One region of the Micromonospora sp. NPDC051925 genome, then DNA from elsewhere that is predicted to be linked to it. Evidence: riboswitches for the same ligand, from Rfam matches in the RefSeq annotation. Region 1 holds a riboswitch; each other region holds the start of a gene.
The links. A riboswitch is a leader RNA that binds a small molecule or an ion and turns the genes downstream of it on or off. The one in region 1 is predicted to bind cyclic di-AMP.

Region 1 (9,782 bases):
GATGCCGAGCTGGGCGCCCCGACCGGTACCGACCAGCAGCGCGGTCGGGGTGGCCAGGCCGAGCGCGCACGGGCAGGCGATGATCAGCACGGCCACCGCAGCGGTGAAGGCGGCGGTCGGACCGGCCCCGCTGCCCAGCCACCAGCCGAGCGTGCCGACGGCCAGCGCGATGACGATCGGCACGAACACCCCGGAGATCCGGTCGGCCAGCCGCTGCACGGCCGCCTTGCCGGTCTGCGCCGCCTCCACCAGCTTCGCCATCTGGGCGAGCTGGGTGTCCGCGCCGACCCGGGTGGCGGTGACTTCGAGCCGGCCGCCCGCGTTCACGGTGGCACCGGCCACCACGTCGCCGGGTCCGACCTCGACCGGCACCGACTCGCCGGTGAGCATGCTGGCGTCGACCGCCGAGGTGCCCTCCTCGATCCGCCCGTCGGTGGCGATCTTCTCGCCCGGTCGGACCACGAACCGGTCGCCCACCACGAGCCGGTCGACCGGGATCCGGGTCTCCACGCCGCCGCGCAGCACGGCGACGTCGCGGGCGCCGAGCTCCAGCAGGGCGCGCAGGGCCGCCCCGGCGGTCCGCTTGGACCGGGCCTCGAAGTAGCGGCCGGCCAGGAGGAACACGGTCACCCCGGCGGCGGTCTCCAGGTAGATGTTGCCGGCGCCACCGGTACGGGTGATGTCCAGCCGGAACGGGTGGGTCATCCCGGGCATCCCGGCGTCGCCGAGGAAGAGCGCCCAGAGCGACCAGCCGAACGCGGCGAGGGTGCCGAGCGAGACGAGGGTGTCCATGGTCGCCGCGCCGTGCCGCAGGTTGGTCCAGGCGGCCCGGTGGAACGGCAGCCCGCCGTACGCCACCACCGGGGCGGCCAGGGTCAGCGACAGCCACTGCCAGTAGGTGAACTGCCAGGCCGGCACCATCGCCAGGACGATCACCGGCACGGTCAGCAGGGCGGACACCCGCAGCCGGGTACGCAGGCCGTGCAGTTCGTCCACCGGCTCACCGGCCGGTTCCGCCCCGGCGGGGACGGGCGGCGGCGGTACGACGGCGGTGTAGCCGGTCTTCTCGACGGTGGCGATCAGGTCGCCCGGGGTGATCTCGCCGACGTACCGGACGGTGGCCTTCTCGGTGGCGTAGTTGACGCTCGCCTCGACGCCGTCCATCCGGTTGAGCTTCTTCTCGATCCGGGCGGCACAGGACGCGCAGGTCATCCCGCCGATGGCGAGTTCGATCAGGTGGGGGGCGGTGGGCAGGGTCTTCGTGGTCGGGGTCATCGCGGCACCTCCGGTCAGCCGTGGGTGTGACCGGGGCCGCCGGTCACGGTCGACGTCGGGTCGGCAGCGGGTTCGGGGACGTCGCCGGTGGTGGGGTCCGGGGCGTCAGCGGGGTCGTGCCGGGTCTCGGCAGCCGGGGTGTCGGGGCCGGCCAATTGGCCGGCCCCGTACGCCGCGCCGAACACCACCGCGAGGCCGAGGGCGAAGCCGCTCAGCTTGGTCGCCGTGTTCATCGGTCACCTCGGTTTCCGACGGGCCGGTGGCCCGTCACGCCTCGACGAGGGCATAGCCGGCCTCGTCGACGGCGGCACGCACGGCCTCGGTGTCCAGCGGGCCGTCGCTGGTGACGGTGACCCCGCCGGAGGCCAGGTCCACCTGGACGTCGGTGACGCCGTCGAGCGCGCCCACCTCGCCGCTCACCGCGCTGACGCAGTGCCCGCAGGTCATGCCCTTCACCTGGTAATTCGTGATCATGAAGCTCTCCCTCCCGGTTTCTCCCACCATACCCCCCAGGGGTACGGTGCCCGGCGACCGTAGCATACCCCCCGGGGGTACGCTATCGTTGTCGCCATGACCACACCGAGCACCCCGGTCCGGGGCTACACCGCCAGCAAGGATCAACTGCTCGCGCGGCTGCGCCGCGTGGAGGGGCAGGTCCGGGGCATCGAGAAGATGGTCGACGACGACCGGTACTGCATCGACGTGCTCACCCAGATCTCCGCCGTCCAGGCCGCCCTGGACAAGGTCGCCCTCGGCCTGCTCGACGGCCACGCCCGGCACTGCATGCGCGAAGGGGCCGCCGGGGGCCGGGCCGACGAGATGTCCGCCGAGATGATGGCCGCCGTCGGCCGCCTGCTGAAGCGCGGCTGACCCCGCCCCGGCCGACCTCAGGTCGGCCGGGGCGGCAGGACCCGTGGGTACGGGTCAGCGACGGGCGAGGATCCTCCTCATGAGGTCGATCTCGCTCTGCTGGCTGGTGACGATCTGCTGCGCCATGGCCCTGGCCCCGGCGTCACGGCCGTCGGCCAACTCCTCCCTGGCCATGGTGATCGCTCCCTCGTGATGGGCGATCATCATGGTCAGGAACTGCCGGTCGAACTCCCGACCGGCCGCGCCTTCCAGCCTGACCAGGTCGGCGTCGGACATCATGCCCGGCATGCCGTGGTCCATCCCGGGCGGCTGACCGCCGGCCGGGCTGCCGGACGGGACGGGCCGCCCCCACGCGGTGAGCCAGCCGGTCATGGTGGCGATCTCCGGGGCCTGGGCGGCCCTGATCCGCTCGGCCAACTGCTTGACCTCGGGATCGTCGGCCCGGCTCCCGGCCAGCTCGGACATCCGTACCGCCTGCTGGTGGTGCGGGATCATCATCTGGGCGAACATCACGTCGGCCGAGTCGGCCGCAGCGGCGGAGCCGCCCGCCGAGACGGCCCCGGCCGGCGCACCGCCGTGACCGCCGTGACCGCCGTCGGTGGAGTGGTCGCCGCCGCAGGCGGCCAGGGCGAACGCGGCGGTGAGGCCGACGCCGGCCAGGGCGGCACGGCGCGCGAGAGTACGAGTGGACACGAGCAGACCTTTCGGTGGACGGGACGTACGCGACGGACGGTGGACGCGGCGAAACCGCGCCGGGGCGTCCTATCTGCGCAGTACCGACACCGAGGCGAGCCGGAGCCCGAACGGGCGGGGTGGCGGGGCACGCGGCTCCCGGGGCCGGGACGGCGGACGGGCCACCGCGGCCGGTCTGGTCCGTACGACGAGGAGCAGCACCAGCAGCGCCACGGTGAGCGCGCCCAGCACCGCCAGGCAGACGCTCCAGGCCGTCGCCGGCATCTCGGACGGCCGGTCGGGCAACGCCGCCCGGCAGCCGTTCCCGCACCCCCCGACGGCCAGGGCCACCTCCGTCACGCGCCACACGTCACCGGGCATTTCCGCCGCCAGCATGCCGGCGGACGCCCGGTGCGGGCGCTCCGCCGAGGTGCCGTGGCCGGCGGGGTGACCGCCGTCGAGGTGCGCACCGTGGCCGAGGGTGTGCATCGCGGACAGCCCCAGCAGGGTGCCGGCGAGCAGCAGCAACCGCAGCCACCGCCCGGTCGTCGTCACCGTCCTCACCCGCCGCACGACTCCACGCTAGCCGCCCCGGCCGGTCGGCGGGCCGGGACGGGTGGGTCACCGACGCCGAGGCGTACCCGGCGCAGAAGTTGGGCGTTGAGCGCCACCACGATGGTGGAGGCCGACATCAGGATCGCGCCGACCGCCGGGCTGAGCGTGATCCCCGCCCCGGCCAGCGCCCCGGCGGCGAGCGGCAACGCCACCACGTTGTAACCGGCCGCCCAGGCCAGGTTCTGGAGCATCTTGCGGTACGCCGCCCGGGAGAGCCGGAGCACCCCGGCCACCCCACGCGGGTCGGACGAGGCGAGCACCACCCCGGCCGACTCGATCGCCACGTCGGTGCCGGCACCGATGGCGATGCCGACGTCGGCCCGGGCCAGGGCCGGGGCGTCGTTCACCCCGTCACCGACCATCGCCACCCGCAGACCCCGCCGTTGCAACCCCGTCACCTGCTGGTCCTTGTCCGCCGGGAGCACCTCAGCGAACACCTCGTCCACGCCGGGCCGGAAGCCCAGTTCGGCGGCGACCGCCTCGGCCACCGGTCGGGCGTCCCCGGTGATCATCGCGATGGTCCGGACGCCCTCGGCGCGTAGCGCGTCGATCGCCGCACGCGCCTCCGGACGCACCTGGTCGGCGAGGGCGAGCAGGCCGACGACGGTGTCGGGCAGCCGGACCAGGTGCAGCACCGCCGCGCCGCGTCCGGCCCACCGGGCCGCCGCCGTCGCCAGTTCGGGCGGCAGGTCCCGGCCCAGCTCGCCCAGCAGCGCCGGACCGCCGACGGCGTACTGCGTACCGTCGATCTCGGCGCGGACGCCGCGGCCAGGCAACGAGCGGAACCCGGTGGCCGGGACCGCCCCACCCCGGTCGGCGGCGGCCGACCCGATCGCGCGGGCCAGCGGGTGTTCGCTGTCCGCCTCGACGCCGGCCGCGAGCCGCAGCACGTCGTCCTCGGTGCTGCCGGACGCGGCGGCCACCCCGACCAGCGCGTGCTCACCCCGGGTGAGGGTGCCGGTCTTGTCGAAGAGCACGACGTCGACGGTCCGCATCCGTTCCAGCGCCAGGCGGTCCCGCACCAGCACCCCGCCGCGGGCCGCGAGCGCGGTGGAGAGCGCGATCACCAGCGGGATCGCCAGCCCCAACGCGTGCGGGCAGGCGATCACCAGCACGGTGACGGCACGCACCACCGCCTGGTCCGGCTCACCGAGCGCGGTCCAGACCAGCGCGGTCAGCACGGCGGTACCGGTGGCGACGTAGAAGAGCCAACCGGCGAAGCGGTCGGCGAGCGCCTGCGCCCGCCCACCGGACTGCTGGGCCTGGGCCACCAGGCGTTGGATGCCGGCCAGCGTGGTGGCCTCACCGACCGCCTCGACCCGGACCCGGATCGGTTGGTCGGTGGCGACGGTGCCGGCCACCACCCGGTCGCCGGTCGCGCGGGCCACCGGCCGGGACTCGCCGGTGACCATCGACTCGTCCAGTTCGGCGACGCCGGCCACGATCCGCCCGTCGGCGGGCACCCGGCCGCCGGGGCGGACCAGCACCACGTCGTCCTCGCGCAACCCGGTCACCGGCACCCGCTCGGCGGCACCGTCCGGGCCGACCCGCTCGGCGTCGTCGGGAAGCAGCGCGGCCAGCGCGGCGAGTGCCCCCCGGGCCTGGCCGATCGCCTTCGTCTCCTGCCAGTGCCCGAGCAGCATGATGGTCACCAACGCCGCCAACTCCCACCAGAAGTCCAGGTCGAAGGTGCCGAGGAAGGTCAGGACCGAGGCGGTGTACGCGACGCTGACCGCCATCGCGATCAACAGCATCATGCCGGGCGTACGGTCCCGTACCTCCCGTACGGCACCCACCAGGAACGGCCAGCCACCCCACCAGAAGACCACCGAACCGAGCACCGGCCCGACCAGGGACCGGCCGGGGAACTCCAGCGAGTAGCCGAACCAGTCCAGCACCATCCGGCTGGTCGCCACCACCGGCAGCGTCAGCGCCAGGCAGACCAGGAAGCGACGCCGGAACATCTCCGGATCGTGCCCGGCATGCCCCGCGTGCCCGCCCTGCCCGGCGTGCCCCGTGTACCCGGCATGCCCGCCCTGCCCGGCATGCCCCGCGTGCCCGGCGTGCGGATCGGCTGCCGGACCCGTGCGGGCTGGCCGGTGCTGGTCCATGCCTCCACCCTCTTCCTTCGGCGTGCTGCGGGCACGGTGAACCGCGCGGGAGGACCGGGACGGTGGCTACCATCGTCCGACGACGACCCGCCGCCCGTGGGATGAACCGGTTGGCCGGCTGACACGTATCCCGTCCCGGATCGTTGGGAGAACTCGCACACATGGGCGCCGACCACACCCGTCCCGCTCCGTCCACCCCGCCCGGGGTGCGGCGGATACTCGTCGTGACGGTGGTTCCGCTCATCGTCATCACGGTGATCGCCACGCTGGTGCTCTGGCCGGGTGACACCCGGCAGGTCGACCAGGGCGGTCAGGTGCCCCGCCACCACGGCACGGTGACCCGGGTGGTGACCGAGTCCTGCCCGCCCGCCCCGCAGACCCCGGACGGGCCGTCGGGGGCCGCCGCCGGCCCGTGCGGGACGGTGACGGTCACCGTCGAGCAGGGGCCGGACAGTGGCAAGCAGGTCGAGACGCCGGTGCCGTCGGGGCCGGGCGCGCCGACGGTGGCCGTCGGCGACAAGGTGGTGCTCGTCGCGTTGGCCGACCCCACCGATCCGTCGACGAGCAGCTACCACATCGCCGAGCACCAGCGGGGCACGCCGCTGCTCTGGCTGGTCGCCCTGTTCGCGGCGGCGATCGTGGCGTTCGGCCGGCTACGCGGGCTGGCCGCCCTCGCCGGCCTCGGCGCCAGCTTCGCCATCCTGTTGACCTTCGTGGTGCCGGGCATCTCCGCCGGGGGCGCGCCGCTGCCGATCGCGATCACCGGGGCCGCGCTGATCATGTTCGTGGTGCTGTACCTGACCCACGGGATCACCGCACAGACCTCGGTGGCGGTGCTCGGCACGCTGGGCAGCCTGGTGCTGACCGGTGTCCTGGGCACGTTGGCCACCGCCGCCACCCACCTGACCGGGTACGGCAGTGAGGAGGCCACCACACTGTCGATGTACCAGCGTGACGTGGACCTGCACGGCCTGCTGCTGGCCGGGATCATCATCGGTTCGCTCGGTGTGCTGGACGACGTCACGGTCACCCAGTCGGCCACCGTCACCGAGCTGGCACACGCCAGTCCGGGGTTGTCCCGGTTGCAGCTCTACCGGGCCGCGACCCGGGTCGGTCGGGCGCACATCGCGTCCACGGTGAACACGATCGTGCTGGCGTACGCGGGTGCCTCGTTGCCGTTGCTGCTCCTGCTCACCGCCGACAGTCGACCGGTGAGCCAGATCCTCACCAGTGAGTTCCTGGCCCAGGAGATCGTCCGTAGCGCGGTGGCGACCCTCGGCCTGGTGGCGGCGGTGCCGCTGACCACCGGGTTGGCCGCACTGGTCAGCACCGCCGGGCGCGGTCCCGCCGACGCCGGCACGACCGGACCGACGCCCACCCCACGTCCCGCCCCCGACCGTGCCGAGGCGCTGGCGGCGCTGAGCGCCTCCCGGCACGACGAACCGTCCACCCCGGCCCCCGCTCGGTGGCCAGATCCGGAGAGGAGCACGGACACCGCATGGTGAGACTCCGCTGCGTGACCGGGAGCGAGGTCGCAGCTGTCGGCCGCGCCACCGATTACCCACCGCTATCGGGAAAATACACATTCGGTCGTGTTGGGGACGTAGATCCCCGGGAGGACTCTCGGGTAACCTCGCTGCCGGTCACCGCCGAAGGCGCCCACCGGTGCCAGCGGGGCCACCGCCCAATCGCCGTACGGCGAGCCGGGGAACCGAGCACCTGGGGTGAATCCGCGCCAGCGGTAGGGGCCACTTCCGCCCCGAACCCGTCAGCTAACCCGGTCGGCGGTCGACGGAAGGGAAAACTGTGACGGCACCCTTACGCCGCTGGTTGACTCCGGTAGTGGCCGTGCTCGCCGCCCTGGCGATCGTCGCCGGGCCGGCCGCCGCCCCCGTGGCGGCGGCACCCACCCCCTCGGGGCACGAGGAGGACGAGGAGCCGAAGCTGCTCACCGACGTCATCGAGGCCACCAACCGGGAGTACTCGGCGGCGAAGAACCGGCTGGAGAAGTCCAAGAAGCGCCAACTCCAGCTCGCCATCGAGGTGGAGAAGGCACAGCAGGAACTGGCGGCGCTGGCTCCACAGGTCAACGAGATCGCCGCCCAGTCCTACCGGACGGGCCGGGTCGGCGCGGTCGCCGCGCTGCTGGACAGCGACGCCCCGGACGCCTTCGTCCGACGGGCCGCCGCCCTGGACGAGCTGAACATGGTCAACGCCGGCAAACTGGCCAAGGCCAACGAGGCCAAGAGCCGGGCCGAGAACGCCAAGCTCGCGCTCGACGCCGAGGTGCGTGAGCAGCAGAAGCAGGCCAACCTGATGGCCAAGAAGAAGACCGAGGCAGACAAGGCGCTGGCCCTGGTCGGTGGCCGGGGCTTCACCGGTGGCCTGGTCGACGCCACCTCGCCGGTGGCCCGCATCGCCCCGGGCCAGACGGCCGACGGCGGGTGGCGTGGCGAGTCGTGCAGCGAGAACGACCCGACCACGTCCGGCTGCATCACGCCGCGCACGCTGCACATGTACAAGGAGGTCAAGCGGGCCGGCTTCAGCCGGTTCGTCGGCTGCTACCGGCCCGGTGGGCCATGGGAGCACCCGAAGGGCAAGGCGTGCGACTGGTCGTTGCAGAACAGCGGCTTCAGCCCGTGGCACAACAACGACACCCGGATGTACGGCAACAACCTCGCCGCGTTCCTGATCCGCAACGCGGATCGGCTGGGCATCTACTACGTGATCTGGAACCGGCAGATCTGGTTCCCGGCCAACGGCTGGAGTTCGTACTCCGGACCGTCCAACCACACCGACCACGTGCACGTGTCGCTGCTGTAGCGCCCCGCCCCGGTCCCCGCGCCGCCCGGGAGCGGGGACCGGGGACGACACGTCGTCAGCGAAATGGCGGTGTCCCGAACGCGTGGACACCGCCATTTCGCCGCCGCTGAGTTGATCTTGAGTGCGCGGCCCGGATGATCACGGCCGTTGCAGGACCGCCCCGGCATGCCTGGTCCGGCCCTCGACGCCACTCGGCCTCAGCCGGCGACGCCGGCCGGCTGACCGGCCGCCGCGACGGCAGGATGGGGTGCCACGACCGCAGGGCCGTCCGTTGCGACCGCAGAGTCGGGTGCCGCGACGGCGGAACCAGCCGGGGCCGGGACAGCACCCGCCGGGGCGACGGCGGGACCGGGCACGGCGACGGCGGGACCGGGCACGGCGACGGCGGGACCGCCCGTCGGGGCCACCAGATGCACCTCACCAGCGGCGAGCCGATACGACATGCCGACCACCGCGCACCGCCCCGCGGCCACTTCGGCGGCGATCACCGGGGAGTTGCCGAGCAGCACCTCGACGGTCTGCGCGATGTGGATGTCGACGATCCCGTCGATGTCGTGCACCCCCTCCTGGGCCGCGCGGCGCAGGCTGGGCCCGACGGCGGCGACCACCGAGTAGAGGTGCCCGGGAGGTTGGGTGCCGGTGCGCGCGGCTTCCCGGGCGGCCTGCACCGCCCCGCAGGAGTCGTGCCCGAGGACCACCACCAGCGGGGTGCCGAGGACCGTCACCGCGTACTCGACGCTGCCGAGCACCTCGGGCCCGGCGGTGTGCCCGGCGGTCCGGACCACGAAGAGATCACCCAGGCCCCGGTCAAAGATGATCTCGGCAGCGAGCCGGGAGTCGGAGCAGCCGACGATGACCGCGAAGGGATGCTGGCCGTCGGCGACGGCGGCCCGGTGGCCGGCACCCTGGTTGGGGTGGCGGGGCGCCCCGGCGACGAAACGCCGGTTGCCGGCGTGCAACTCGGCCAGCGCCTGGGTAGGAGTGGTCGGGGCCATTGCCTCACCTCGGTCCGATATCGCACCTGGTCACGCCGGCCGGCGGCGACGACGGCCGTGTTCCCACGGTCACACGCAGCGAAAGGTACGTCAAGATTTCGTGATACACGTTTCAGGCTTTGGTCGGCGTGATGTCGAGGGCGGGTCGAACGTCGGACCGGGCGGACGTGAGCACGCCGGTCGACCCCGGCACGCCCCGACGCCAGCCCCGCATCGACGGACCTGAGCGCGCCAGCCGGCCGAGCGCCCCGACGGCGGGCTGACCCCGGAGCGGGCACGCCCGGCCAGCCGGCCGGCGTCACGTCACGGTGGCGGCCGACGGTGGGCTTCCCAGGAACGGGCCATACGATGACCGTCATGGCGAAGACGACAGGCAGCACCGGGAGCACCCGGAACTGGACGTTCCTCACCAACCACGGTC
Region 2 (9,782 bases), on a different contig from region 1:
GCCGGCTTCCAGACCGCCGAGGTCAGTGGCGTCAAGCTGATCGTCACCGAGCCGAGCCGGTTCGTGCACCGGCAGCTCTGGGTCACCGGCCTGCTGGGTCTCTTCGGCGCCCCGGAGCCGTACTTCGCCGGTACCGCCACCCCCGAGGTGCTGCCGGGCGCCTGACCGCACCCCAGTCGGCACGGATGCCGTCCGGCCTGGGACGTTGCCAGTCCGTCTCCGGTACGGCACGATCGTGCGACCGACGACGGTCAGGAGGCCCGGTGGTCCGGCGGGAGAGCTTCAGCTACACGGTGCAGGCGCGCTGCTCACGGGCGGACGCGGTGGCGCTGCTGAGCGATCTGTCCCGGCAGCAGGAGTTGCATCCCCTGATCGTCCGGGTGCGGCGGTTGCCGGCCCGGCCGGGTGCCCTGGCGAGCTACGCGATCACCGACCGGCTGGAGTTGGGGCCGCTGCGGTTCCCGGTCACCTACCAGGCCGATGTCCTGCTGGTCGGCGACGACGAGATCGTGACGGTGGCCCGGCAGCAGCCCGGCACCACCGTACGCAACCACACCCGGCTCCGGGTGGAGGGTGACCTGCTGCGGATCGATGTGGAGATCACCCTCGCCGCGCCGGCGCCGTTGTTCGGCTACGCCTTCCGGCAGGCCCGCGCCGCGCACCTGGGGCTGGCCAGCCGGCTCGGTGCGGCGCTGGACGGCCGGGCCGGCGACGCTCCGTCGGCCGGCTGACCCGGCCGGCGAGGATCGGCCCGTCGTCGGAGCCGGCCGTGCGGTAGGGCCTTCCCGGTGGCCCACCCGCCGGGCGGGCCACCGGGAACTGCTCAGATCATCGACAGGTGCACGTGGTTCGTGTGGTCGCTGGACGGGTCGCCGTTGCCTCCGCTGTACGCCTTCCACCCGCTGCTCGGCAGCCAGATCCGCTTGAACCAGATCACGTAGAGCACGCCGAGCCGGTCGGCGTTGCGGATGAAGTACGCGGCCAGGTTGTTGCCGTACGTCCGGTCGCCGCCACTGGCCACCCCGCCGAAGCCGCCCTTCTGGGCGGCGAAGTCACACGCCCGGCCCTTGGGGTGCTCGCCGGAGCCACTGGGCCGGTGGCAGGAGACGTACCGGGTGAATCCGGCCGCCTTGGCCTGGTTGAGGGCGTTGAGGGTGCGGGGGGTGATGCAGCCGTTGGCCGGGGTGGGGTCGTTGACGCTGCACGACTCGGACGGCCAGGAGCCGTCGGAGTTGCGCGGCGCGCCCTTGGCGTTGCTGCTGGACGTGCCCTCGGAGCTGCCGGATTCGCGGGAGGTGGTGGCCGGCTTGTCGGCGGCGGCCACCTCCAAGGCGCGTTCGGCCTGATCCTTGCGCTTGCCCATGGTGGCGACCTGCTTGCGCTGCTCGGTGATCTCGCGGCTCACGGCGGCCCGGGTCCGGGTGGCCTGGTCGCGGGTCTCGATCATCGTGCGCAGTTCCTGGTCCTCCCGGGCCGCGACCGTCTCCAGCGCGGACGCGCGGTCCATGAAGCCACCCGGGCTGTCGCTGTTGAGCAGGGCGGACATCGGCCCGAGGCGGCCGGTGCGGTAGGCCGCGCCGGCGATCTGACCGACCTTGGCGGTCTGCACGACCAACTGCGCCTCGATGGTCTTGAGCTGGCCGTCCAGCTCCTGCTGGCGCTTGGTGGAGCGTTCCAGGGCGGCCTTCGCCTCGAGCCAGCCCTTGCTGGCCGCGTCGAGCTGGGCCCGCAACGCCGGGGTGCCGCCCTCGTCGTCGTCGCCGGGGGCGGCGAGCCGGGTGGTGGGCGCGGCGACTGCCGGTGCGAACGGCGTGGACGACACGCCCAGGGCGAGCGTCACGACGACCGCGGCCAGTAGCCGCGCGGTGGTGCGTACGTGCATGCGAATGTCCTTCCGTCAGCCGCCGACCGGGTTAGCTGACGGGTTCGGGACGGAAGATCCCTACCGCTGACGCGGATGCACCCCAGGAACATGGTTCCCCGGTTCGCCCTGGTGGGCGATTAGGCGGCGGCCACCGCCGGCGCCGGTGGGCGCCGCCTGGCGGAGGCCGGGGCCGAGCCTACCGGTACGGGTGTGACACCTGGCTACCTCGTGACTGAGGGTACGAGAGTGAATACTATTAAAGGGGGCAAATCAGATAAAAACCGGCGCGATTGATCCGGTGCAGCCCGTCGGGCGGCACCCCGACCGGTCCCGATGCCGCTCCGTCCGCCGGGTGGTGGATCGAGGTGAACGAACCGGCTCCAGGGTCACCAGTGGGACGGGCCGCAGGCGCCGGGGGCTGTGCCGGGCTCGATCTGGAGGGTGGCGTGCTCGATGTGGAAGTCCTCCCGCAGGGCGTCCCGGGCGGCGGCCAGCACGGTGCCGGCCTCGGCGTCGGGGGCCATGGTGAGGTGTGCCGAGGCGACGTCCATGCCGGAGGTGAGTGTCCAGACGTGCAGGTCGTGCACCTCGGCAACGCCGGGCACGGCGGTCAGCCGGTCGTGGACGGCGGTCACCTGAAGGTGTTCCGGGGCGGCCTGCACCAGGATGCGTACCGCCGCCCGCCCGAGTCGCCAGGTGCGGGGCAGGATGAACACACCGATCGCCACGGCGACCACCGGGTCGGCCCACCACCAGCCGGTGCCGGCGATCAGCAGCGCCGCCGCGATCACGCCGAGTGAGCCGAGCAGGTCGCCGACCACCTCCAGGTACGCCCCGCGCAGGTTGAGGCTCTCCTTGGCGCCCTCGCGCAGCAGGACGAACGCGATGATGTTGGCGAGCAGGCCGAGCACCGCCACCACCAGCATCGGGCCGGCCAGCACCTCGGGTGGCTCGCCGAATCGGCGGACCGCCTCGATCAGCACGTAGACCGCGACGCCGCTGAGCAGGACGGCGTTGGCCAGCGCGGCGAGCACCTCCAGTCGGTAGAGGCCGAAGGTGCGCTGCGGGTCTCGTGCGGCCCGCCGGGTGGCGGTGATCGCGGCCAGGGCCATCCCGATGCCGAGCACGTCGGTGAACATGTGCCCGGCGTCGGAGAGCAGGGCCAGTGAGCCGGTGCCGAAGGCGGCCACCGCCTCGACCACCATGAACGCGGCGAGCAGCCCGAACGCCGCCCAGAGCCGGCCGCGGTGCCGGTGCGCGGCGTTGCTGATCGCCGCGCTGTGGTCATGACCTGCACCCACGTCCACACCTTCCGTCGTCGCCGCGGACCCGGTCCAATCTATGCTCACATCGCTATGTATGCAAGTGATGGTTCGACCTCCGGCCAGGTCGGCCGGCGGCGTCCACGGGCCGGCTCCGGGTCAGCTCCGGGTCAGCTCCCCTGGTCGGGGTGACGGGCCTGCCGGCGAGTCAGGCCGTCGGCTCGATGGTGGTGAGGCGCTGGGTGGCCCGGGACAGCGCCACGTAGAGCGTCCGGACCCCGGAGCCCGGGTCGGCCCGGATCTCGCCGGGGCAGACCAGCACCACGCCGTCGTACTCCATGCCCTTGGCCTGGAGGCTGGTCACCACCTGGAGCCGCGCCCCGCCCCGGTCGCCCAGCCAGCCGGCGACCTCGTCCCGGCGGGGCACCGGCGTGATCACCCCGACCGTCCCCGCCACCTCGGCGAGTAACGCGTCCACCGCGTCCGCCGTCGCCGCGGCCAGCTCCGCCGCCGGCACGCGCAGCGCCACCGGGTCCACCCCGGTGGAACGTACCGCGCTGGGCAGCTCCAGATCGGGGTAGAGCCGGCGGATCTCCGCCGCCGCCACCGCGAAGATCTCCGCCGGGTTGCGGTAGTTGGTGGAGAGCGTGAACCGGTGCCGACGCCGCCGGCCCAGCGCCTGGTCCCGGGCCCGGTCCAGCTCCTCCTGGTCGCCCGTCCAGGCGGTCTGTGCCGGGTCGCCCACCACCGTCCAGGAGGCGAGCCGACCGCGCCGGCCGACCATGCGCCACTGCATCGGCGAGACGTCCTGCGACTCGTCCACCACCACGTGCGCGTAGTCCCGGTAGTCCTCCGGCCGCTCCCGGGCCGCCGCCCGGGCGGCGCGCTGCCGCTCACCGAAGGTGCTCAGCTCCCGTACCCCGCCGGCCAGTTGGAACGGATCCCGGTGGGCCTTCCTCGGTCGTACCGGCTTGCCCAGCAGGGCGTCCAACTCGTCGAGCAGGGCGATGTCGGCCACCGTCAGCCCTTCGGCGTCCAACGACCGGTACGCCCCGGCCAGCAACGTGATCTCCGCCCGGGAGAGGATGCCGGCCGCGTACCGGTGCAGCCGCTCCGGGCGGGCCAGCCAGCCCAGCACGTGCCGGGGATGCAGCCGGGGCCACCACGCCTTGAGGAACTCCCGGAACTCCGGCCGATCGATGATCTCGTCCTCGAAGGCGCGTTGCTCGGGCAGCCCGGTGACGGCCAGTCGGCGGGCCTGTGTGTACAGCGCGGCGAGCACCCCGTCGAAGCCGACCCGGCGGACCTCGTTACGGCGGGCGCCCCGGTGCAACGCCCGGTCCCGGATGCGGTCCAGTTCCCGTCGCTCCAGCCGCAGCAGCGCCCCCCGGTAGAGCAGCCGCAGCTCCTGCGGGCCGTCCGGCACCGCGTCCCGGGCCGCCCGCTCCAGCACCCGACGCATTCGCAGCGAACCCTTCACCGCCGCCACCTCGGACTCGTCGGTGCGGGTCGCCGACATGCCGGGGAACAACGAACCCAGCGAGTGCAGGGTGGCGGTCTCCTCACCCAGCGAGGGCAGCACCGAGGCGATGTACTCCACGAAGACCGTCGACGGACCCACCACCAGGATGCCGCCGCCGGCGTACCGGCTGCGGTCGGCGTAGAGCAGGTACGCGGCCCGGTGCAGGGCCACCGCCGTCTTCCCGGTGCCCGGCCCACCGGAGACGATCGTGACCCCCGAACCGGGGGAGCGGATCACCTCGTCCTGCTCCCGCTGGATGGTGGCGATGATGTCCCGCATGCCGCGCCCGGTCGCCCTGGACAGGGTCGCCAGCAACGCGCCGTCGCCGACCACCGCCATGTCCGGCGGCGCGGCCTCCGGGTCGAGCAGCTCGTCCTCGATCCGGGTGACCTTCTCGACCGACGAGCTGATGGTGCGCCGCCGTACCACCCCCAGCGGCTCCGCCGGGGTGGCCCGGTAGAAGGCGGCGGCGGCCGGAGCACGCCAGTCGACCACCAGCGTCTCGGCGTGCTCGCCCCGCACCCCGAGCCGCCCGACGTGCAGCACCTGCCGGTCGCGCAGGTCCAGCCGGCCGAAGACCAGCCCCTCGTGTTCGGCGTCCAACAGGTGCCGGCGCTGGGCGGCGTGGAAGACCATCGCGTCCCGCTCCACCAGCGCGCCGAAGTTGCCGACCCGGGCCAGCCGGTAGCCGTCCCGCTCGGCGCGGACGGCCGAACGGCGCAGTTCGGCGAGCCGGGCGTACACCCGGTCGAGATGCCGTTGCTCGGCGGCGATCTCCTGTTCCAGGGTGGTCTGATCGGTCAACGTACGGGCTCCTGTGCGACGGCGGCGGCCGGGCACGGGTGCGTGCCAGGCGGAATGAGGGTACGGGCAGCCGCCCGTCCCGCGTCGGGGCGATACCCGTCCCGCGACCTCCACCACCCCGGACGACCCGGGCGACCCGTCGGTCGCGCGCCGTATCCCGGCGGGGTGCGCCGGGCGGGACGGCTGTCCCGGCGCGTCCCGGCGGGGTGGCCCGACCGGTCGGCGGCGGTCGAGCGCGGGGTGCCGGCGGGGTGGCCCAGCCGGTCGGCCGGCGGGCGGGCGCGGGGTGCCGGCGGGGTGGCTCAACCCGTCGGGTGGCCGGCGGTGGCGGGGTGGCTCGGTGTGTCGGCGGGGCGGCGGGGGCGGGGCGGCAGGCCGGCGGGGGTGGCGGTCAGCACCCGGTGGAGCACCCCGGCGAGGGCGGCGTTCACCTCGTCCGGGCGTTCCATCATCAGCATGTGCCCGGCCCCCGGGCAGACGGTCAGCTCGGTGGCCGGCAGCGCCGCCGCGATCGACTCGGCGCACGGCGGCGGGGTGAGCCGGTCCCGGTCGCCGACCAGCGCCGCCGCCGGCAGGTGCGCCAACGCGGCCAGTGTGGCCAGCCGGTGCTGGGTGCCGATCGAGGCGCGGAAACCGCCGATCGAGCGCAGCGAGGCGCGGGCCACCGCCGAGGTGACCAGGCGGATGTCGGCCCCGGAACAGCGGTCGCCGAAGAGCATCCACCGGATGCTCGGGGCCAGGGCGCGCAGCAGCGGTCGGGGTGGCCGCCACGCGCCGCACCGGGCCAGCATCCCGGCCCCGGTGGTCTCGGCGATCCGGATCAGCCGGGCGATCCGTGGCGACAACCCGTATGCGGTGTGGGTGTGCCCCTCGGCGGTGGTGGAGACGAAGACCAGGCCGACCGTCCGGGCGGCGAAGTGGGCCGGGTGCCGGTGGGCGTACTCCATCACCGTCATCCCACCCATCGAGTGCCCGACGAGCACCACCGGACCGGCCGGGGACACCTCGTCCACCACCGCCGCCAGGTCGTCGCCGAGCTGGGCCAGGGTCGCCGTACGCAGCGCCATGCAGCTGGACCGCCCGTGCCCGCGCGCGTCGTAGCTGACCACCCGGATCCGGTCGCCGAACCGGTCCCGCAGGTCGGCGAGCTGCTTGTGCCAGGCCCGGCCGTCCAGCGTCCAGCCGTGCAGCAGGATCACGGTGACCTCGGCATCGGGCGGCCCGCTCACCTCGACGTGCAGTCGTACCTCGTCGGGCAACCGCAACTCCCGCTGATCCGGCATCGCCACCTCCCCAGGCCGCCCGGAACCCATTCACCGGCGTAACCCGGCGGTAACACACCGGCTACCCGACATGAGACCACGCCAACCGTGGTGGTGAGAAGATTCCCGACCCGCCTGCGCGGGGTCGGCCCGGCGACCAGGCTGGGGGCATGCCGAGTTCATCGGCCGGAGCTGCCCGGACGCCCCCGCCGTCCCGGGCGGTGCCCGGGGGAACCTCCCGGACGCCCCGGGCTGCCCGGACGCCCCGGACGGCGGTGGCCGAGCTGCTCACCGGCAACCGTCGCTTCGTCAGCGGCCGGCCCATCCACGGGCACGACGTCACCGCCGCCGCGGCCGTCGCCTCCGGTGACCAGCAGCCGTACGCGGTGCTGCTCGGCTGCATCGACTCGCGGGTGCCGCTGGAGGCGATCTTCGACCAGACCTTCGGCTCGATCTGCGTGATCCGGACCGGGGCGCACGTGCTGGACCGGGCCGTCCGGGGTTCCATCGAGTACGTGGTGGACCAGCTCGGGGTGACCCTGGTGATGGTGCTCGGGCACGAGCGGTGCGGTGCGGTCGCCTCGACGGTCGAGAGCCTGCGCACGGGACGGCGGCCGGGCGGGGATCTGGGGTACGTCGTCGACCGGATCGCCCCGGCGGTGACCGAGGTGGGCCCGCACCATCCGGCCGTCCACTCGCTGGCGGTACGTCGGCACGTGTGGCGTACGGTGCGGGCGTTGCGCGCCGACGACCTGCTGGCCGGCCCGGTCGCGGCGGGCGAGGTCGACGTGGTCGGCGCCCTGTACGACCTGGACACCGGCGAGGTCACCCTGCTCGACCGCTGACGACGACCACCCCGCCGCCCGGCACCCCACCACACGCGGAACCGCCCGCCGGGGTGACCCGACGGGCGGTTCCAGGTGTGGCTCGGTGGAGGGCTCAGCCCTCGAAGACGCCGGCCTCGACGAGGCGCTTCTCGGTCTTGTCCCAGCCGTCGCCCGGGTGGGCGGCGGCGAGGTTGTTGATCTCGGCGCGGATCTTGGCGGCGTGGCCGGCGGTGGCCAGCACCCGGATCTCCTCGACGAAGGCGTCGGAGTCGGTACGCAGGTGCGCGGTCTTGCCGTTGGTCAGGTTCCGCACGTAGGCGTGCTTGCCGCCGTTGAGCGGGATGAGGTACTTGAACTCGCCCAGCACGCTGAGGGCGCCACCCTGGCCAGCCTGGCCGGCCCGGACTGACGCGCGCGCGGTCTTAGAGGTGTTGCTCGCCACGGAGATGCTCCTTGCAAGACGTACGGGAGGACGGGGACCGTCCGGGGGCTGTAGCGGGGACGCCCGGGTGAGCCTCGGCCCGCGAAGTTGTGCGACGGCGCAGAACCGCCCAGAGAAATATACACGACCACGATGCCTGGCAGCTCACCGTGCCCGTCGGAGAGCACAACCCGGGTCACCGGTCCGGGTATTTCCCGACGGCGAATTTTCCGATTCCCTGGCGCACCATCCGTCACAGGAGTCATCATGTGTGGCAACAGCCACTCGGGTGGTCGAGGTCGTAGGGGAAGACGCACCTCGCTCTCCGGGAGGTCACCGTGCCAACGCGTGGCGTCGTATACGTCCACTCGACCCCGCTCGCCGTGTGCTCACACGTCGAGTGGGCGATCGCGCGCGTCCTCGCCGCGCCGGTCAACCTGCACTGGACGGCCCAGCCCGTCGATCCCGGCGCCCGCCGGGCCGAGTGCGGGTGGACCGGTCGCCCGGGGACGGGTGCCGAGCTGGCCGCTGCCCTGAGGCAGTGGCCCATGACCCGTTTCGAGGTGACCGAGGAACCCAGCGTGGGCGTGGACGGCGAGCGCTTCATGCATGTTCCGGGCCGGGGCCTGTTCCGGGCCGCGGTGGGTGCGGCCGGTGACATCCAGCTCGGCGAGGACCGGCTGCGCAGCATCATGGCGTCGGTCCGCCCCGAGGCGCTGGCGCACGCCCTCGACAAGGCGATGGGCACCGCGTGGGACGCGGAGCTGGAGCCCTACCGGCACGCCGGTGACGGCGCACCGGTGACCCTGCTCACCCGGGTCGGCTGAGCACCGCCGGCCAGCCGGACACCTGGTCGGGGACGGGCACGCCCCACCCACCCGCCTGACCTGTCGGGTTGCCGCTGATCTCCGGCGCGGGTTGGATGGGCCGGGTGTCGATCTCCTCGCGACGTGCCGGCATCGCCGTCGCCGCCCTGACCACGCTGCTCGCCTCCGGATGCGCGGGGGAGGGACCGGCCCCTTCGCCGGCCCTCTCCGGAGCCGTCCCGACCGCCGCCGCCTCCACCGCCGGCGACCCGGCCGGTCGCGCCGCCGCGCTGGCCGGCACGCTCGGCGACGAGGACCTGGTCGGCCAGGTGCTGATGCCCTACGCGTACGGCAGCTCGGCGACGACGGTGACGCCCGGCTCGGCCGCCGGCAACCAGGCCCTCGGCGGCGTCGACACCCCCGCCGAGATGATCGCGAAGTACCGGCTCGGCGGGCTGATCCTGGTCGGCTTCAGCGCCGACGACCCCACCTCCGGCAACCAGTCCACCACCAACGTCGACAACCCGGCCCAGGTGCGGGAGCTGACCACCGGGCTGCGGGAGGCCGCCGGGAAGCTGGCCGCCGGTCCGGCCCCGTTCCTGGTCGGCACCGACCAGGAGTACGGCGTGGTCACCCGGATCACCGACGGGGTGACCACGCTGCCCAGCGCGCTCGCCGCCGGGGCGGCCGGCGACCCGGCCCGTACCGAGGCCGCCTGGCGGGCCGCCGGCACCGAGTTGGCGGCGATGGGGGTGAACCTGGACTTCGCCCCGGTCGCCGACGTCCTCGCCACCCGCAGCACGGTGATCGGCTCGCGGTCCTTCGGTGCCGACCCGCAGCGCGCCGCCGCGCAGGTCACGGGCGCGGTCCAGGGGTTGCAGAGCGCCGGGGTGGCGGCCAGCGTCAAGCACTTCCCCGGGCACGGGCTCAGCGCCGCCGACTCGCACGAGGAGGTTCCGGTGGTCGGCCAGTCCCGGGCCGAGCTGGAGGCCACCGCCTTCCCGCCGTTCCGGG
Region 3 (9,782 bases), on a different contig from region 1:
GCAGCAGGTGACTGCTCGCGTCCACCTCCCGCCGGCCGTCGTCGCGCACCCGCAGGTGGTCGAGCATCAGCACGTCGGGGCGGTGCGCACGGAGCCGGTCCAGCACCGCCGGGATGGTCCCCGGCGGCAACCAGTCGTCGCTGTCGACGAACCAGACGTAGTCGCCGGTGGCCACCTCCAGCCCGGCGTTGCGGGCGGGCCCCAGCCCGACGTTGCGGTCCAGGTGCACCGTGCGTACGCCCGGATGGGTGGCCGCGTACGCGCGCAGCAGTTCCCCGCACCGGTCCGGCGAGGCGTCGTCGACGGCGACGATCTCGACCTGGCCCGCCGCGTCGGCGGGCACGTCTGTGCGCACCGAGTCGAGGCACTGGTGCAGGTACGCCTCCACCCCGTGGACGGGGACGACGACGCTGAGCAGCGGGGCGGGCGCGGGCGGGTTGACCACCCCGCCACCCTGGTGCACCGGTATGGACGGGTACGGAACCTTACGTATCCGGTGGAGATGGAGTTCCTGAACAGCGGCCGAGCGGCAGGTTAACGGTTCAGAATCCGCCGTACCGGTGCGCCGACCGCCCGCTTGACCCGGGCCCGCAGCCGCTGCTCCCGCAACTCCCGCACGTCGCCGCCGAGCGCCGCGTTACGGTCCCGCAGCCACTGGATGCGGGCCAGCAGCACCTCGGGGGAGCTGGCCCCGGCCGGCCGGACCGCCGGGGGGAAGACCGTCTCGCGGACCTGTGCGTCGAAGCGGGCGGCGCTGTCCCCGTCGTCGAACGCGTTGCCCAGGTCGTGCCGGGCCAGGAAGGCCCGCATCACCTCGTAGCGGGCCCGGTGCCCGGCGTTCAGGGCGGTGTAGTCGGCCTCGGCGTAGAGCTGCGCGGCGTCCACGTCGGCCGGCACGTCCTTCATCAGCCGGTGCGGGATGTCGAAGTAGCGGGCCAGCTCCAGGGTGCGCGAGTCGTGCGCGAACAGGTAGCCGGGGGTGCCGGAGACCAGCGCGGTGATGGTGCCGTGGATGCGGGTGCCGAAGGCGAAGTCGAACCCGGCGAGGTAGTCCATCCACGTCCACGGGTCGAGGAACATCCGCACCTTGTCCTCGGTGAACAGCGGGTGGGAGGTGTGGATCGGGATGGCGCTGGTCTTGCCCCGGTCCTCGGGGGCGTCGCCGTAGAGCAGGGTGCCCAGCGTCTTGAGGTCCTGCGGAAGGTAACGCAGGTTCGGGTAGCGGGCCTGGTGCGAGGCGATGATCTTCGCCATCGATTTGACGTACGGGGAGACGGTCAGCGCCACCCGGGCGTCGGGCGTGAGGGTCGGCGCGGACTTCTCCACCCGGAGCTGGTCGCCGTGCAGGAACATCGACGGGCAGCCGATCACGTCGACGGCGGAGAAGCCGAGGGTGTTCAGGTACTCCTTGGTGATCTCGCCCCGGACCCCGATGCTCGGCCCCCGGTCGAGCGCCGCCCGCACGAACCGGGTGACCACGTCGTCGATCGGACGCAGGTACTCCCGATCGCCGGTGACATCGGTCTGTACGCCGACCCCGAACACCACCACCGGGATCCGCAGCCGCTCGACCAGCTTCGTCATCACCTCGATGCGGTGGGCGTAGCTGCGCCGGAAGGCGTTGGCCAGCGGGATGACGTACACGTCGTACTGCTCGTTGATCCGGTCGACGTCGCGCAGGTCGACCTTGAACTCGGTGGAGGTGATCCGCGCGGTGGAGGTGCGCAGCAGCTTGTGGGCGGCGTGACTGAAGACCAGGTTGCCGTTGTTCTCCCCGATCCAGTTCCCCTCGTACGCCTCCTCGGGGGTGCGTACGTCGAACGGGTCCTTCTTCGCCCGCATCAGGATCCGCTGGTGCACCAGTTCCGCTCCGTTCCTCGTTCGCCGACGCCTCCGACGGGCCGCCGGTCTCCCCCGGGTGCGCGTCGGCACCGACAGGTCCCGCGATGTTAGGGCAGTGGAGGGATTTCGTACACCTTCCTCACATCCGCACCACCCCGGCTCGTCACCGGGGGCCGGGGGAGCCGGTAGGGTGCCCGGCGTGACCAGCGTGCCCACCACCGCATCACCCGCGCTGAGCCGGCTGCCGTCGCTGACCGGGCTGCGCTGGATCGCCGCCATGCTGGTCTTCGGCTACCACGCCGGCACCATGCGGATCGTCGGCCAGCCGGACGCCAAGGCGGTGGTCGACTGGTTGTTCACCCTCGGCCTGTCCGGGGTGCAGTTCTTCTTCATCCTCAGCGGATTCGTGCTGGTCTGGTCGGCCCGCGACGGCGACCGGCGGCGGGACTTCTGGCGTCGCCGACTCGCCAAGATCTACCCCAACCACGTGCTGACCTGGGCGGCGGCGCTGCTGGTGATGTGGTGGTTCGCCGACCCGGTGGTGCCCCGCGCCGCGCTGGAGAACCTCTTCCTCGTCCAGGCGTGGGATCCCACCCCCGGCTACTTCTACAGCATCAACACGGTGAGCTGGTCGCTCTCCTGCGAGCTGTTCTTCTACCTCTGCCTGCCGCTGGTGCTGCCGGCGATCCGGCGGGCCCGCTCCGGCCTGCTCTGGGCCGTGGTGCTGGCGGTGCCGCTGGTGATCCTGGCGCTCTGGCCCGGCCAGGAGCTGGTGCCCGAGGGCAGCAACTGGTGGTTCACCCAGGTCTTCCCGCTGGTCCGCTCCACCGAGTTCTGGCTGGGTGTCGCCGCCGCCGAGCTGCTGCGCCGTGGTCACTGGCGGGGCCCCGGCCTGCCGTTGGCCAGCCTGATCTTCGTGGCGACCTGGGTGGCGGCGCACTGGATTCCGGCCGAGATGTGGGCGGCGCTGCTGTCGGCCGCGTACATCCTGGTCATCCCGGCGGCGGCCCGCGCGGACGTGCAGGGCCGCTGGTCACCGTGGCGACACCGCACCCTGGTCTGGCTCGGCGAGGTCTCGTTCGCCTTCTACCTGGTGCACGTGCTGGTGATGGTGACCGTGCTGCGGCTCACCGGTCGCCTGGGCGTGGGACTGCCCGGCTGGTCGGGGCCGCTGGCCGTGCTCGGCTTCCTGGTGGTCAACCTGGCGCTGGCCGCCGCGCTGCACCGCTGGGTGGAGACCCCGATGATGCGCCGCCTCGCCCCCCGCCGCCGCACCCCGCCCGTCCCCGCTGTGCCCGGTGGCGCTGCTCCCGTAGCCGCTGTGCCCGGTGGCGCTGCTTCCGGCGACCCTGTTTCCGGTGGACTCCCATCCACCGGTCACCTGAGCGGGCCCCGCCAGGTGACCCCATCCGACCAGGGAGTTCATGGTGGCGCTGCGCCGGGAGCGGGGTCCACGGTGGCCGGCGCGGCGACACGCCCGGGGGCACTGCGGGCCGGTCGCGTCGGCGGGTAGCGTGGACACGTGCTCCCGGTTGCGCTCACCAGTCCCCTGTGGTGGGTGGCGCGCGGGATCACCCGGCTGCTGACCGGCCTCGCGGTCGCGATCGCCCTCTCTCTCGCCGGCCCGGCACTGTCCGACCCCGCACTGCCCGGCGCCGCGCTGCCCGACCCAGGGCCGCCCGCCGCGCGGCCGATCGACTGGTCGCTGTCGTTCGGTGTCCCGCCGGTCCTCGATCCGGCGAGCGGCAACCCCGACGACGTGCGCACCGCCGACCGGGGGTTCGCACCGGTCGGCGTCGCTCCGGTCGGCGTCGTGGCCGCAGGTCGGGTCGACGCCGCCGCGTTCGCCGCGCCGCAGCGGTCCGACCAGTTTCCGGCAGCGGTCGACGCCGCCCGGATCGTCCCGGCTGCGCCTGCCACGGCTCCGGCCGGTCGGACGCCCGCTGCCGCCGGTTCCCGGGCACCTCCGCAGGGCTGACCGCCCACGCGGGGGCCGATTCCACCCGCGACCGCTGCTGCGACGAACCTCACTCCCGTACCGCCCGGCCGGACGTTCCCCGGCACGGACCACCCGCCGCCGGTACGGTCTCCGCTTCCGCATCCCGCCCGCGAGGTGTCGACCGTGAACACCGTGCTCTACCAGTTCCTGATCGAGGTCCCGACCGCCACCGCCATCTGGTCCGCGCTGCTCGTCCTCGCGCTGACCGGGCTCACCGTGCTGGTGGCCCGGCCCGACCGGGACCATCCGCCCGACGTCACCGCCGTCGAGCCGATGCCTGACGCCCCACCCCCGGTCGCCGATCTGCGCCGGTACGCCGAGGAGGTGGCCGTGGCCGCGTCCGGTGCCGCCCAGACCGCCCGCCGTCGCCGTACCGCCTGGTTGGCCGCTCAGGACGACCTGGAGCGGGCCTGGCAGGCGTACGACGAGGCGGAGACGGCGGCCCGTCGGTTCTCCGACGCCGGCACGCTGCCCAGCCCACGCACTCCCCGCACCCCCGCCGAGTACGCCAGCCGGGAGCGGTGGCTGCACCAGGCCGCCGTGGCGGCGCACTGGCGGGGGGAGTTGTCGGTGGAGCGGCTGCGGGACGTCTTCGGTCACCGCGACGGCTGGGATCCGCGTCGGCACCCGGTCGAGCACGAGGTGATGCTCGCCCGAGCGGTCCGCGAGGACCGGCGTACGACGTACCGGGCCGCGGCCGGGCGGGAACGGGCGGCGTGGCGGGACGCCGAGCTGGCCGCCGAGGCGGCCCGTTCCCTGGCCGCCGAGGCGTACGCGGCGGCGGAGCGGCTGCGGCCAGGCCGGCTCCCGCTGCCCCGCCCCGCGATGTCGGCGGCCCGCCCGAGGCTCGCCACCCGCTGGCGACCGGCCCGGGTGAGGACCGCCGCACCCACCCCGTAGTGGGACGAACGCCCGCCCGGCGGTGCCTCGGGGCCGAATTGTTATCTGGGCGGGTGTGAGGGGGGTCACCCCCGGTGGGGAAACGGTCATCTGGTCACACCCGGTCACATCGACTGTGACGATCATCGGTGGTTGGTGCCGGCCCGTCCGGATGTCGCCCGGACGAGGTCGGACGACCGCTCGTCCCGGTCCGGGAGGTCAGTGCCGGACTGCACCGGGAAGTTGCCAGTGCTGAGCGAGTTTGCGCAGCTCAGGGGGCTTGGCGAGGGAAAAGGCGGCCAGTAGTGTCGCTGCGTCCGGTGCGGTTTCCGATCGCAAGAGGCGACGCCGCGCCGACCCGCTCAATCGTGCGAGTCACGAACCGGGGACCCACTGCATCTGGGGTGAATCCACGGGCCACGGCCCGTGGTAGGGCGATCTTCCCGCCCGAATCCGTCAGCTAACCCGGTCGGCGGTGCCGGAAGGAGTTCCATCCTCGTGCAGCATGACCCGACCCCCTCGGTAGTTCCCCCACCTCGGTGCCGGGGTGCCGTCGCCGGACGTCGCGCCTGACGCGCTGACTCCGGCCGTCCGCCCCGCCGCCCGGTCTGTCCGGGCGGTCTCCCGACGAACGGGCCGCTGATCCATTCCGCTGTGCGCGCGGTGTGCCGCCGCGTGCCGGTCCGGCGTGCCCGTCCACCCTCGCCCCGTGGAGGAACACCCCGTGCAGCATCACCTGAAGCGACAACTCCGACGACTGACCACCCACCGCCCGTACCAGATGGCCGCCGGATCGGCGGCGGTCCTGGTCCTGGCCGCCGGTGCCGCCGCGCTGGCTGCCGGCGTCGACGACGCAGCGACCGGCCAGCAGCGTTCGGCCGCCGTGGCCGAGACCGGCCCCCGCCTCGACGACGTGGCCAGCCGCGCCCAGGCCCGGGTCGCCACCCCCGCACCGACCAGCCCGTCGGCAAGCCCTTCGACCAGTGCGCCGGTGAGCCCGTCGCCGAGCGTCACCAGGGCGAAGACCACGGCGAAGGTCGCGGCCAAGGCCACGGTCAACCCGGACCTGACCCGCAAGGCGACGCCGAAGCCACCGTCGTCGAAGGTCCTCCGCTACGAGTACCAGGCCCAGAGCACCTACTACTACTGCGGGCCGGCAGCGGTGCGCAACGCTCTCAGCGCGGCCGGCATCGAGCGTGATCAGGACAGCCTCGCCGCCCAGTTGGGCACCACCGAGATGGGCACCAACTCGGCCGAGGACACCACCCGGGTGCTCAACGCCGTGGTGAAGGGCGACCCGTACCGCACCCGGATGTTCGTTGGCACGCCGAGTGACGCGCAGATCGACCGGCTGCGGGCCGACGTGGTCGCGGCGGTCACCGACAAGCGGGCCGTGGTCGCGAACGTCGTCGGGGACGCCACCGACACCGACGGCGGGTGGCACTCCTTCCCCGGCGGCCACTACATCGCCGTCGTGGGCTACCAGAACGACGGTCGCACCGTACGGATCGCCGACTCGGCCGATGCGTCGCTGCCGGCGTACTGGGTCAGCACGACCACCCTGGCGAACTGGATCGCCACCCGGGGCTATTCCGCCTGACCCGTTGCTCTCGAATGCGATCCGGACCGCCTCGGTTGCCTGACCACGGGCACCGGGGCGGTCCGCTGTCGAAAGATCAACCCCGCCGGCTGTACGAAGATCGTCCGGCGCGCGACGGCGTCACCCCTGGCGTTGAGCTGGTAGCCCTCCAACCAGATCCAGCCGTCGTACGTGGGCCAGTCCAGTATCCGGATGACCCGGAACATGATCGGCCTGATGAACTGCACGCTGGCCGCCCGGGTCACCTGGAGCAGGTCACCCGCCCTCGGCGCGGTCATCGCCACCCGAACACGGTGCGGTACCTGCGCCACGCCCTGATCCGGGCGCGGGCGGCCTCCACCCTCGGGCAGAAGCCGGTCCCGGTGCACTTCCCGCAGCGATCGTGCCGGTGGTGATCCAGGCAGCACCACGCCGACCGCACCAGCAACGGCATCTCGCGGACAGTCGGCGTGCGCCAGGAGCCCCGATTGTCCGGGATGCGGCGTGCCGACCGGCAGGGGAGTTCGCTGCCACACCGGCAGACCTTCCGCCACCTGACCCACGACCACACCGGCCGATGCCGGCGGGCCAGGGTGAGTGCTGCGGCGATCAGGCGTTCGTCGTAGCTGACCATCAGAGTTCCCTTCACCAACCTACGTTACCCAGTACTCTGGGTGTACTGACGATACCCCGTGTCGCGCCTGATGTCCCCCTGCGTGTTTTCTCATTGCAGGGAGGGCAACCGATGGCCGAGCCGCTGTATCAACAGATCGCCGACGACCTCACGCGGCAGATCGAGTCGGGCGTACTCAAGCCCGGTGACCGCCTGCCCAGTACGCGCCAGCTCTGCGACATCTACGAGGTCAGCGAGACCGTCATCCGGTTCACGATGATCCAGCTCAAGGCTCGCGGTCTGGTGTACGGCCAGCCCGGCCGAGGCGTGTACGTCAAGAAGGACTGAAGGACCGGGGCGCGGCGTGCTCGACCAGTAGCGTGCGGCGGCGGTGGGACCGGGCCAGGGCAACTCCAGGCCCCGCTGCGCTGGGGTCGTACCGTCGGATCGTGGAACTGCTGGGTTTGGATGAGATCCGTGATCTGCTTGGCGGGATCAGCAAGCAGCGCGCCACGATTATCGTGGGCCGCAAGGGCTTCCCTGACCCCTTCGTCACCCTGAAGATGGGTCGCGTCTGGGACGGTAAGGCCGTCCGGGCCTGGATCGCCGAGAACCGCCGCGGCCCGGCCGACGAGGACTGACGGCATCGGCACCACCAATGCCGTGTGCCACTCGGCGCGCCCCGGACCATCCACGCCTGCATCGTCCGGGGAGTGCATATACCACCCTCGCTCCCTACGGAGCTGATGACGGCAACGACTCAGTGCCGACGCCGCACGTACTTCCAGGCGGAGCCGATGGTTGCCCGGCACCCGGTCAGGCGAGGGCACTCGCGGCGTGATTCGTTTACGTCATCAGGTCCATAGGCAGCAGACGGCACCTATGAGGGGGGTCCGTGCACGCCAGCCCACGCGGAGGGGGCGTCCGTGCACGCCAGCCCACGCGGAGGGGGCGTCCGTGCACGCCAGCCCACGCGGAGGGGGCGTCCGTGCACGCCAGCCCACGCCGAGGGGACGACCGTACCGCCAGCCCATGCCGAGGGGCGGCAGCCCACGTCCAGCAGGCGATGACGAGCAGGGCCGACCAGATGCCCGTGGAGGACCGGGCGACCCGGGTCGGGCCCGAGTGGCGAACCACGCCACCACCCCGGCCTGGGTCGACTCCGGGTTCAGCCGCGCGGGGACACCGAAGCGTCGTCCCAGGTGGCGGTGCCGGCGGTACGCGGGGCCGGCGGGTTCCAGTCCGGCTCCAGCTCCCGCCGGGCGGCGTCGAGGAAACCGTCGGCGTACGAGTCGGCGGGGAAGTCGCCCAGGTAGCGGCGGCGGGTCTGCCAGCGGGCCGCCATCAACGGGTCGGTGTCCAGCAGCCCGGCCAACACCTCGTCGAGGTTGGACATGTCCCGGCGCAGCACGTAGCCGGAGGCGGCCAGCGGGAAACGGGCCACGAACTCGTCGCCGTCGACGCCCAGGTCGGTCACCGCGTACGGCTTGCCCGAGTAGAGGTAGTCGGAGATGACTCCGGAGACGTCGGAGACCAGCGCGTCGGAGCGGTTGACGCAGTCGGTCAGGGTCAGCTCGCGGCTGGCCGCCGCGCCCCACAGGTGTTGCCGGCCGGTGCGGGCCCGGTCGGCGGCCAGCAGCTCGGTGAGCCGGGCCAACTGCCGGGCCGAGGCCGGGTTCTGCCCGGTGTACGGGTGGGCCCGCAGGATCACCGTGGCACCCCGGTCGAGCAGCCGGCGCAGCAGCGGCTCGGCCACCGGCAGCGAGCAGTAGTTGGCGTCGGCGTGGTGGCCGGTCCAGGTGGGGGTGTAGAGCACCGTCGGGGCGGTCAGCGGGCGGGCTGCCTGGCGTACCTCGATGGCCTCGACCTGCGGGCGGCCGACCACGACGAACTTCTCGGCGGGGATCTCCACGCCGGCCCGCGCGTACCGCTCGATCGCCGCCGAACCGGCCACGAAGATCTTGTCGAAGATGGCCGAGACCGGGTTGGCGCTGGGGGCCTTGTCGCTGTCGCCGTGGTGCAGCTGCACGTGGGTGAGCTGGGTGAACCGGATGCAGTGGCTGTTCTTCGCGCCGTGGTTGACGTAGAACGCCACCCGCAGGCTGGGCATCAGCACCTCGTCCATCGCCTTGAGGGTGGGGCAGTAGACCACCGGGGCGCGGGTCGCGGCGGCGACCGTGGCCAGGAACTCCGGCTCCCGCAGCAGGACCAGGAAGGGCCGTCCGAGCCGCTCCAGGTAGGGCAGCCACATGGTGACCTGGTACTCCGAGCCCGGCGGGGCGGAGAAGTAGAGCAGGAACTCCGGCTGGTGCGCCCGCAGGGCCCGGGTCACCGGGCTGCCCCCGCCGGACGGCCGGAACCGCCGCCGGGCCAGGTCCAGGCCGACCGCGCCGCAGCCGGCGGCCACCACCAGGGCGGCGACCAGCGCGACCACGGCGGGCAGGGCGAACGCGGCGGCCACCGCGACGACGGCCAGCAGCCCCAGCAGTACGCCGTCGAGCCGGGCGGCCACCAGCGGGGTCCACGCCCGCACCGGCAGGTTCGCCGCCCGGATCTCCAGGTTGCCGGCGTCGCGCAGCGGCCCGACCAGCAGCACCAGTCCCAGCAGCACCAGCGCGGTCGACGCCAGCACCGGGTCGAACCCGGCGTCGAGCCGGCGGGCGTAGCCGACCAGGATGCCGGCGGCCAGCAGCACCGTCTCGGCGACGATGTCGGCGTCGGGGCGGACCCGACGCTCGGCGGCAGCCGCGACCAGCGCGGCCACCGCCAGGGCCAGGCCCCAGCCGGTGACGCCGGTGAGCGCCAGCACCAGGAAGGCGACCACGGCCAGGCCGGTGGTCAGGCATCGCGCGATCAGTTTCCTGACCAGG

Region 2: another riboswitch for cyclic di-AMP. It lies ahead of ACIG87_RS21325 (coiled-coil domain-containing protein); the one in region 1 lies ahead of ACIG87_RS24980 (coiled-coil domain-containing protein).
Region 3: another riboswitch for cyclic di-AMP. It lies ahead of ACIG87_RS29940 (C39 family peptidase); the one in region 1 lies ahead of ACIG87_RS24980 (coiled-coil domain-containing protein).

Annotation. Positions count from the first base shown of each region.
Region 1 covers NZ_JBIUCH010000020.1:64,296-74,077, forward strand. The annotation lists gene ACIG87_RS24940 (heavy metal translocating P-type ATPase) at 1-1,275, opposite strand, end outside; gene ACIG87_RS24945 (hypothetical protein) at 1,290-1,508, opposite strand; gene ACIG87_RS24950 (heavy-metal-associated domain-containing protein) at 1,543-1,749, opposite strand; gene ACIG87_RS24955 (metal-sensitive transcriptional regulator) at 1,846-2,145, shown strand; gene ACIG87_RS24960 (DUF305 domain-containing protein) at 2,200-2,838, opposite strand; gene ACIG87_RS24965 (hypothetical protein) at 2,908-3,390, opposite strand; gene ACIG87_RS24970 (copper-translocating P-type ATPase) at 3,378-5,543, opposite strand; gene ACIG87_RS24975 (YibE/F family protein) at 5,705-7,048, shown strand; cyclic di-AMP (ydaO/yuaA leader) riboswitch at 7,215-7,346, shown strand; gene ACIG87_RS24980 (coiled-coil domain-containing protein) at 7,350-8,366, shown strand; partial or broken gene ACIG87_RS24985 (carbonic anhydrase) at 8,729-9,361, opposite strand; gene ACIG87_RS24990 (helix-turn-helix transcriptional regulator) at 9,710-9,782, shown strand, end outside.
Region 2 covers NZ_JBIUCH010000015.1:147,054-156,835, forward strand. The annotation lists gene ACIG87_RS21315 (STAS domain-containing protein) at 1-165, shown strand, start outside; gene ACIG87_RS21320 (SRPBCC family protein) at 264-731, shown strand; gene ACIG87_RS21325 (coiled-coil domain-containing protein) at 824-1,882, opposite strand; cyclic di-AMP (ydaO/yuaA leader) riboswitch at 1,887-2,018, opposite strand; gene ACIG87_RS21330 (cation diffusion facilitator family transporter) at 2,251-3,165, opposite strand; gene ACIG87_RS21335 (HelD family protein) at 3,335-5,452, opposite strand; gene ACIG87_RS21340 (alpha/beta fold hydrolase) at 5,755-6,735, opposite strand; gene ACIG87_RS21345 (carbonic anhydrase) at 6,885-7,559, shown strand; gene ACIG87_RS21350 (hypothetical protein) at 7,654-7,983, opposite strand; gene ACIG87_RS21355 (DUF3145 domain-containing protein) at 8,301-8,789, shown strand; gene ACIG87_RS21360 (glycoside hydrolase family 3 protein) at 8,885-9,782, shown strand, end outside.
Region 3 covers NZ_JBIUCH010000031.1:18,244-28,025, reverse strand. The annotation lists gene ACIG87_RS29965 (glycosyltransferase family 2 protein) at 1-445, opposite strand, end outside; gene ACIG87_RS29960 (polysaccharide pyruvyl transferase family protein) at 535-1,860, opposite strand; gene ACIG87_RS29955 (acyltransferase family protein) at 2,042-3,355, shown strand; gene ACIG87_RS29950 (hypothetical protein) at 3,365-3,820, shown strand; gene ACIG87_RS29945 (hypothetical protein) at 3,965-4,741, shown strand; cyclic di-AMP (ydaO/yuaA leader) riboswitch at 5,070-5,210, shown strand; gene ACIG87_RS29940 (C39 family peptidase) at 5,445-6,320, shown strand; gene ACIG87_RS29935 (hypothetical protein) at 6,308-6,598, opposite strand; gene ACIG87_RS29930 (winged helix-turn-helix domain-containing protein) at 7,045-7,260, shown strand; gene ACIG87_RS29925 (hypothetical protein) at 7,362-7,553, shown strand; gene ACIG87_RS29920 (CDP-glycerol glycerophosphotransferase family protein) at 8,081-9,782, opposite strand, start outside.